DNA from 2 places in the Paraglaciecola sp. L1A13 genome. Region 1 is predicted to be linked to the other one. Evidence: predicted binding sites of a transcription regulator. Region 1 holds the regulator's gene; the other holds the start of a gene.
The links. Region 1 encodes ArgR, which controls arginine synthesis, uptake and breakdown. Its sites were predicted from a motif close to ANTGAATANNTATTCANT; they were not measured.
Positions count from the first base shown of each region.

Region 2: GQR89_RS17710 (aspartate aminotransferase family protein) is a predicted target of ArgR. The motif match lies at 2,285-2,302, and genes of this name have one in related genera.

Region 1 is NZ_CP047024.1:4,312,127-4,316,922, forward strand. Features, by position in the region: gene GQR89_RS18245 (DUF2726 domain-containing protein) at 82-687, shown strand; gene mdh (malate dehydrogenase) at 774-1,709, opposite strand; gene argR (transcriptional regulator ArgR) at 1,875-2,339, shown strand; gene GQR89_RS18260 (endonuclease/exonuclease/phosphatase family protein) at 2,424-3,608, opposite strand; gene GQR89_RS18265 (TonB-dependent receptor) at 3,680-4,796, opposite strand, start outside.
Region 2 is NZ_CP047024.1:4,203,503-4,208,298, reverse strand. Features, by position in the region: gene astA (arginine N-succinyltransferase) at 1-923, opposite strand, end outside; gene GQR89_RS17710 (aspartate aminotransferase family protein) at 946-2,151, opposite strand; gene GQR89_RS17705 (HDOD domain-containing protein) at 2,418-3,572, opposite strand; gene GQR89_RS17700 (aminodeoxychorismate/anthranilate synthase component II) at 3,653-4,252, opposite strand; gene GQR89_RS17695 (electron transfer flavoprotein subunit beta/FixA family protein) at 4,707-4,796, shown strand, end outside.

The DNA of each region.
Region 1 (4,796 bases):
GGCACTGTCTTTGCTATATCTTCTGTAGGTATCAACACAGGCAAAAACTGTCAAATATTTGGCAGGCCTATAGGAGCAGGTATGGAATTGGCAATTATCTTAATGATGATATTAATCGTGGTCGCGATTGGTGCAGTAAAATTGAATGAACCAAGTTTAACCTTCCCGTTTAAAAAGAAGACGAATCTATTTACCCCCGTCGAGCGTAGCTTTCTCGCTCTTATTGACGAAGCTGTAGGTAATCAGTTTCGTATTATGTGCCGGGTGAAACTGTCAGACGTAGTTGCAACACGCGAAAGTGCTAACAAAAAGACCAGTAAAAACGCATATAGTCGCACCAGTGGTCGGCAACTTGATTTCGTCCTGTGTGCAAAAGATGACATGTCGCCCGTTATCGCAATCGATTTAGTGCATGCCAATCAAAATGGTAAAGATGGGTACAAGCGCCAACGAGATTGGTTTGTAAGCGGGGCGTTAGACGCTGCGCGTATTCCACATGTACGTATTAAAGTTCGTTCAGGATATACCGCAAAAGATATACGTCAGTGCATTGACGCTAAGCTCGCGTCGGTAAGAATTGCTTCAAGCAATACGCCACTTATTGCAGGCACGGCGGGTCAGGTAAAAGATCCTAATGTGGCAACTCGACCAACAAAACCATTAGCTCAAAACCCTATGGCGGCCTAGTAACTAACTACCTATGATATTGATTTGATGAATTACGAATATAAAAAAACCAGCTTTCGCTGGTTTTTTTATATATTGGGCAAGAATTAGTTTTTAACGAATTCAACACCCAACTTAATATCGCCACGTAGGCCTTCTAACATTGACTCTTTAGCCTTCTGCTCGAAATCACTCAACTCACCGTAAGGCAGAATTTCTTCAACGCCGTTTTTACCCAAACGAACTGGGTGTGAGAAGAATTGTGCGTCATCGCTGTTAGTTTCAACGTAGGTATACTCAACCACGTTTTCACCGCGCATCGCAGCAACAAGAGATAAACAGAAACGAGCTGCTGCTTGGCCCATAGATAAAGTTGCAGACCCGCCGCCAGCTTTAGCTTCAACTACTTCTGTACCCGCGTTTTGAATGCGAGTCGTCAAACTTGCGACTTCTTCATCAGTAAACTCAACACCTTCCACTTGTGAAAGCAAAGGTAAAATAGTTGTACCAGAGTGACCACCGATAACAGGAACGTGAACGTTTGCAGGGTTCAGGCCACGAAGGTTACCAACGAAAGTCTCAGCACGAATAACGTCAAGGGTTGTTACACCAAATAACTTGTTCTTGTTGTAGACACCCTTAGCTTTCAACGTTTCAGCTGCGATAGCAACCGTGGTGTTAACTGGGTTAGTAATAATACACACACATGCTTCAGGACAATTATCTGCAACACCATCAACTAGGTTTTTAACAATCCCAGCATTGATGTTGAATAAATCAGAACGATCCATACCAGGTTTACGCGGAACACCAGCAGGAATAAGCACGATGTCACAACCTGTCAATGCTTTAGCTAGGTCATCTTTACCAAAACCTTCAACTTTAACATCGGTAGGAATGTGACTTAAATCAACTGCAACACCAGGTACGACAGGGGCTACGTCATACAAAGCTAGTTCTGTACCAGCTGGCAATTGAGTCTTTAACAACAATGATAACGCTTGGCCTATACCGCCAGCTGCTCCTAATACCGCTACTTTCATAAATCTCTCCTGTGGAATGCTAATCAATTCGCGAGCGAAACATTAATGCAAGACCCGCGAAAAAACAATTAAATGCTGAGCTGGATTTGTACGAAATTCTATGTGAGGGCAAATTGCTTAACTTCAAGTACTAAGGCAAAATAGCCGCCATAAACAGAGGAATATATGGCTACTAATAAGCAAGAAGAACTCATCAAGGCATTTAAGGATATCTTAAAGGCCGAAAACTTTGGCTCTCAAGGTGATATTGTCGACGCGCTCAAAACACAAAGTTTTGATAATATCAGCCAATCTAAAGTATCCCGCATGCTCAGTAAGTTTGGCGCAGTGCGAACGCGTAACGCCCGAGGCGATATGGTGTATTGTTTGCCGCCAGAGCTAGGCATGCCCACGGCGCGCAGTCCACTGCGCCAGCTAGTACTGGACATAGTGCACAACAACGTCATGATCATTATTCGTACAAGCCCCGGCGCTGCCCAACTTATTGCAAGATTACTTGACTCATTAAGTCAAAAAGATGGTGTATTGGGCACCATAGCAGGCGACGACACAATTTTTATTGCGCCTTCGGATATTAATCAGATCGAGGAAATTCGCGTGCGCGTTGAAGCCCTTTTTGAAAACGTCTAAACCGAAATCTTCCAACATAACTCTCCCTCATGCATTCGCTAGAGGGGCGAGTACAGTAATTAAAATGGTCACAAACGTTCATTATTACTTGTGGCCAGCTTCTAATTGCACATCAACCCATACCAAACGATGGTCAGACGAAGCTTGGCGATTTTGAATTAATCGATATAGGGGATCCTGTGGGGTAGGCCAAAATACGCCACTGTCAGTCACCTCACCGAGTTTAGTGCTGGCTAACACATAATCAGCACGCATTCGCCAAAAAGCCGTGTGAGTGGCTGCATAAACACTATTTTTAGTGTGTAACGATGCGCCTTTACTGGTGGGTATCATATTGGCGTTAATTGCGTCGTGGCTCAGCAATGCTTGAATTCCCTCTTTGTATGCATCTCCTTCTTCTGCTGACGCATTTAAATCCCCTAAAATGACAAACGCTTCGCTACTTATGCCACCAAACGCCCCTTGATCATCATAAATATAATCAGCTTTAGTTGAGCCCGATATGTAATCAACCCAAAAGCGAATTTCGTCGTGATTACGTTTCCCGTTGCGGTTTTCTGGTCCATCAAAAACAGGCGGTGTCGGATGGCTAGCCAATATATGAATTACGTTTCCGTTAATGCGAATGGGTACGTCCCAATGGGACTTTGACGAGAGCCTAAATACCGCTTTTGCCTGAGGCGAATACCAATCTGTGCCATCTTCTGCTTTCACACTATTTAGTAGACCGTTTGGCATATCTTTCCAAAGGAAATGTTGAAATGTTCTCACTTGCTCGCTTTCAATTGGGTATCGGCTTAATAGCACCATGCCGTATTGCCCTGGATACAAACCAAAAGCAAAGGTATCACCACCGTTATCGGTATTTTTGCCGTTATGATTAAGATCTACCCCGGAAGGCACACCTGTATTCACCGGTGCAGAATAATAATAGGGATAATTTATTGACTCGATGCCTTCTTGCGAAACTGCCAAGTAGTTATTAATAAATGCTTTTACTCCTTTAGCTTCATTCTCCGTGTAATCGAATTCATTAAGCAAGATAATATCAGGGCGCACTCGTTGTATGATTTCGGCGATATTACGTATCTGCTGGTGCTTACCAAAAGCAAGGTTTTCAAACAACTCATGTCCCTTAGGCTGGACATCCTTAGGCAAGTAATTACTCGCTTCCATACTGACGTTAAACGTCGCTATTCTTATTGTTTGTGCATGACTCACAAAAACGACTCCCATCCATAATGTTATTAACAATAACGCCCTGTGCATTTATGATTTCCTTTAAACAAATAAAAAAGCCGGCTACAAGAGCCGGCTTCTTAGCATAACCAATTTAATGATTAGAATCTGTAGTTAACACCAATACGCATTTCCCACAAAGATGCATCACCTTGACGACTTTGAGGTGAAGTATTCCCGATAGTGGCAGTATTGAAAGATACTTCTTCCAAAATTCCCCAGTCATCGTTAATCATGTTAGTGAAGTTATCAATGGTCAAGCTAACGGTGGCTGTATGACCATCAGCAAATGCTGGGATCTCTTGCCTTACCGCGATATCCACTTTTGTCCACCAATCGCTTTCTTGATCATTACGCTCTGCTCCGATAGGAAGCACGCTGTTGCTGTCCAAATACGGTGTATATCCAAAGATTTCGTTGTTGGCGACATCTTGAGATAGAGTGAAGCTATATGGACGACCTGATTGCGCCAATGCATACATGTTGAAGCGTGTCTCTAAACCTGCAAAGAGTTCAATTGCATAACTAAAGTCAGCAGTAAAACGATGCTCAATGTTCCAATCTGATAACGAAGATACATCTTCGTTTGGATTAGTAAATGCACGATATTGATAATTGGAGAATGCAACAGAACTTGTCATAGGCTGTACATCTTCAGCATGGTTATAGGAGTAACCAGTGACCAAGCGTAAGCCATTATCCCAAGTCTTCTCTAAGGTTCCTGTCAATGAATAAGAAGTAGATACTTCGTCAGAATTAGTTAGTTCAAGAGAACCATAACCATTACTTTCATAATCAACATAACCTTCATCAGTAAATCCAACTTCATCAATACCAACATACTTAATCATCGCTTGGTCTTGCGTAAACGACACTAATAAATCTGCGTTTAGGATGAAGTCAGAATCAGTTACGTGCGTTATACCCGCTGATACTTTCCACTCACTTGGCATTTTGAAATCTGGATCTAAGTTATTTGATTCAAAATTACCTGCGGCGCCACTATCCAACAAGTCGTCAAGTTCAGAAGGAACACCATAGCCTGGACCAACTGGCGCGCCATCTTCAACATTGGCCCAAACCACATCATCATCAAACAAGCTGCGAGATCCATCGTCATAACCGAAATCACCACCGTCTACTTCACCGCCAGTTACGTTGGTATTCTGGTAATTATTGGTCATCCAAACGTTCGGGTTACCACCAGAGAATAAGCCT
Region 2 (4,796 bases), 110 kb from region 1:
AGAGACGTGGCGATGGCACGAAACTCTGCGATTTTGGTGTTGATCACAAAATATTCTGTGTCTGAATTGAGCGCTTGTTCGTCAATTCTAACCGCTAACTTACGACTTGCCTGAGCGGTTCGGATATGCGTTAAATTGGCTTCTACTGTTGGGCCTGCATCAAAAATATCAACGTATCCACGACAGCTAAAGCCTTCACTTTCGAGTAATCGCAGCGCAGGCTTGGTTTTGTCGTGAACCTTGCCAATCACCGCTTGGGCTTCTTTGCTTAGTAAACTGACATAAATGGGATATTTGGGCATCAATTCAGCAATAAATTGCTTTTGCCCTATGCCAGTCAGGTAGTCTGCTGTAGGGAAGTCCATTGAGAAAAAGTGCTCTTCCAACCATTGCCAAAACGGAGATTTACCATTTTCATCACTGATACCGCGCATTTCAGCGATAACGGTTTCAGCGAAACGGTCTTTGTGTTCCATCATGAATAAAAAGCGCACTTTAGATAGGAAACGACCACAATTACCATGACGGGCTGATTCGCGTAAAAACAACGTGCAGATTTCGGAGACGCCAGTGTAGTCATTACACAAGGTCAGTATTTCTGCGGTGTTGTATATATCAAGCTCACGTGAGGCATGTACCACTTTACTTAAGTGGTAGTGATAAAACGCATCTTCAAGTCCCACGCTAGAGGCTATACCGCTGGTGCCTACGACTTGGCCTGTGTCGGTGTCTTCCATCACAAACAGATAGCTTTCGTTACCTGGTTGATTGATATGTGCTGTGAAGGCCACTTCTGAATCAGTGATCTTACTGCGCAATAAAGCTTCGTTTACGGGCAGTGAGGTAAACCCAATGCCCGACTCGATAGCAATCTCGTGCAGTGCGTTGTAATCGCTGTGCTTAATAGGGCGAATAATAATCATGATCGCAATCTCTGTAGGTGGTTTATGCGTTTACGACAGCGGCAACACCGCGCTCGAAACGACTCAAACCTTCCTGAATATCGGCATCAGTCAGGATCAATGATGGGGCGAAACGAATAACGTTAGCGCCGGCGACTAAACACATCAGCTTTTCTTTTGCGCTGGCAACTAAGAAGTCACGAGCACGGCCCTTAAATTTGTCATTAAGTGCACAGCCTAATAATAAACCTTGGCCGCGTATTTCTTCAAACACATGATATTTATCATTAATGACTTTTAACCCTTGGCGGAACAGCTGTTCTTTTTGCTTTACCCCATTTAACACCTCAGCAGTATTAACAATATCTAACACGCGCTCGGCAACGGCACAGGCTAATGGGTTACCACCGTACGTGCTGCCATGGGTCCCTACTTTCAAATGGGTGGCAATAGCCGTAGTCGTTAGCATAGCGCCAATCGGGAAACCGCCACCTAAGGCTTTCGCTGACGTGAGAATATCCGGAGTTACGCCGAGCCCCATGTAGGCATACAACTCACCGGTGCGGCCTATACCAGACTGAACTTCATCAAAAATAAGTAAAGCATTGTGTTTGTCACACAAGTCTCGCACGCCCTGTACGAAAGATTGACTCGGGCAAATGATACCGCCTTCGCCTTGCAGGGGCTCCATCATGACGGCACACGTGCGCTCAGACATCATGGCTTCAAGTGCGCTTAAGTCATTGTAATCAACGTGTTCAATACCACCCGGTTTAGGGCCAAAGCCGTCAGAATAAGCGGCTTGACCACCAACGGTTACGGTGAAGAATGTGCGGCCGTGGAAGCCTTGATTGAATGCAATAATCTGGTCTTTTTCTGGACCGTAGTTATCAAGGGCAAAACGACGGGCTAATTTCAGCGCCGCTTCGTTCACTTCTGCCCCAGAATTAGCAAAATACACTTTTTCAGCAAACGTCGCATCCGTTAGCTTTTTAGCTAAACGTAATACAGGTTCATTGGTCATTACGTTACTGACGTGCCAAAGCTTTTCGCTTTGCTCTCTTAGAGCGGTAACCAACTCAGGATGACAATGACCTAAAACGTTAACTGCGATACCGCCAGCGAAATCGATATACTCGTTTCCAGCTTGATCCCACACTCGTGCACCCAAACCACGCACTGGAATGATGTCAGCGGGGTTGTAGTTAGGAACCATAACTTCGTTAAATAATTCGCGGGTAACTTGCATGTAGGTTGTCTCCAAATTTAATAGCCTAGGGCATAAAATAGACAACCATTATTTCAGATTAAAAAGAGCTTGTCTGCATGGATAATGCAGCTAAACCCTTATTTTTAAAGGGTTTGAGTGAACTTGCAGGAATAGTGAATAAGTATTTAGTCTATTGAATAAGGAATGTTATCGAGTGTCTGTGCTTAGCGCCACAGGCCTTGAACTTTATCTAACTCAACTTATAAAATGGTGTTGCATGATTATTAACAGAAATTTTCCCAAATTTACGCAGAATTTTCAGCTTCTAGACCAATTGAGCGCATATCTGTGGTTTTAAGTGCTTCTAATGACCCCACAGGGAATGCAAAACTGCGTAGGTAATCCCTAGCTTCATCGTTACTAACCAAATCGTGAAACTTCAATATGCGGTACTTAGCATAGGCGTTACCTTGTGTAAGGACTGTGGTTAAAGGCAATGGATCTTTGGGAGGGACTTTTGCGGCCAACTCTTCAAAAGCACCGTGCATAACTAAACGGCTAAATTTCATATGCTCGATAATATTTGCCGTCGCTGTTGCGGCATGCTTATTAATTAGGGATAGAAGTACGTCCCCAGACGGCTCAACTCTGGTTAGGGCGCCGTGACGTTGGTGCTTATGTGTACTCTGGGCTTCTTTTAAAGCATCGAGTTGTACCTGATCAAACAACCTAAAATATAATTTTACCACCGCGATAGTTCCGAGGCTTTGCAACATGCCAGCGGTAAACGCTTGATTTTCATTGACCTTACTAATGCTGGCCAAACGTTTACTAGACATAGCCGTAGCAATCGATTGCTCCCAAACACGCCTTTTTATCTGCGGATAAGGGTCGGTTATTTGTGGTAGGCAACGACGTATAGTTAAAAATGGCACTATCATTTTTAAATTTTCGATACCAAAAAAGCTTAGCGCAACTCGCAGTGTGTCAGCCGTTAGCACTTGGTTTTTGCTGTCTCGACGTTGATATTTTGGCGAGTTGATCATCTTCACTAAATCTTTGTACAGCCATGGAATATCCGTCGCCAACGTCTCTAAACGAGATACCGTACAGGCTTTCACAGAAAGTAGATCTAAAATCTGCGGGATTACCGTATCTATGCCTAGTACTTTAGAAACTATATGCTCTTGGTCTTCTAGTGCCTCAGCTAATTGCTGGGCGATATCTTTGTGTAACTTAGTGGATATCCGCTCTAAATAGCCTTCTGCTATCTCTTGATTGGCTTTTTTTTCTTCTCTAGCCTGCTTTTCAACAGCAAGTAACTCTCGGGTGGGCACGATCTTTCTTGCAGCGGGTGACATTTTTTCATCAGCCAATTGTTGCTTAGCGACTTTAATATCGATAAACAATTGCTCAAAGCGAGATTCGACGATGGGTGTATTAGGAATTGATGCTGTCATTTTCTGCTCAGAAAACCTTGATTTTTATGTCTAAACCGTTGCTGTTAGGTTGAATTGTGCCTTACTTTTAAGCCAATTTTCTAGGCTAATCTTATTTTATCTGCCGATACGGTTAGAAAGTTAGCCAATATTTGCATTCCGCTTGCGCTAAGCAGTGATTCCGGATGGAATTGTACGCCATAAATCGCCAATGATTTATGTTCTATAGCCATTATCTCACGCTCTCCAGGTGTTTCTTCGCACCAGGCGGTTACGTTGAGTGTATTGGGTAGCGTATGTTCAGCGATAATCAGTGAATGGTAACGAGTGGCGACAAACGGATTGTCAATGCATGAAAACAGGGCACTGTCGTTGTGAGACACCAAAGAGGTCTTGCCGTGCTTAATATTGCGTGCGCGAACCACCTGTGCACCGAATACCTGACCAATTGCTTGGTGGCCAAGGCAAACACCAAGCATAGGTATGACACCTGCAAAATATTCAATCGCACCTAATGTGATACCTGATTCATTCGGTGTACAAGGGCCGGGCGATAATACTAAATAGTCAGGTGCTAACGCTGCGATTTGCTCACAGGTAATTTCATCGTTGCGTACAATTTTAACTTGTTGACCTAAATTTACGAAGTATCTAGCAAGGTTATGCGTAAACGAATCGTAATTATCGATGATTAGCAGCAAAGGTATTTAACAGCCTATTATTATGTGCCGCCGGTGCGGCAGCTCAAATTCCAAATTCTGCGGATTGTAAAACATTTCACAATGCATTGCTGTGACTTACTACTCTCCATGCATTTGGGCAAGTGTAGTGTATCTTGTACAGGTAATTTGTTGTCGAGCAAATAGACCCTTAAAGTTAATCTTATGGTAGGGGAAGGGGATTGTAAAAAATGAATTTATTGCGCTGTAGCTTTTGCAGTGCATAACAAATGACATTTTAAAACTCAATTAATAACTAGGTGCCTGTCATTATGTTTTGTCCTTTTATGTTAATTGTTAGACTTTTTTCGATCTTGTGGCAATACGGTTTAACGTCCAAAATGTACAACATAACGAAACATATAATTATTTTCAGCTAACGCTGAGTCAAAATGGGCAGCCATCGCTAAGGTGCCACAGACAGAGTGAGACAAATATGAAGATATTAGTAGCGGTAAAACGAGTCATTGATTACAACGTAAAAGTACGTGTGAAAGCTGATAACAGCGACGTTGATTTAACCAAC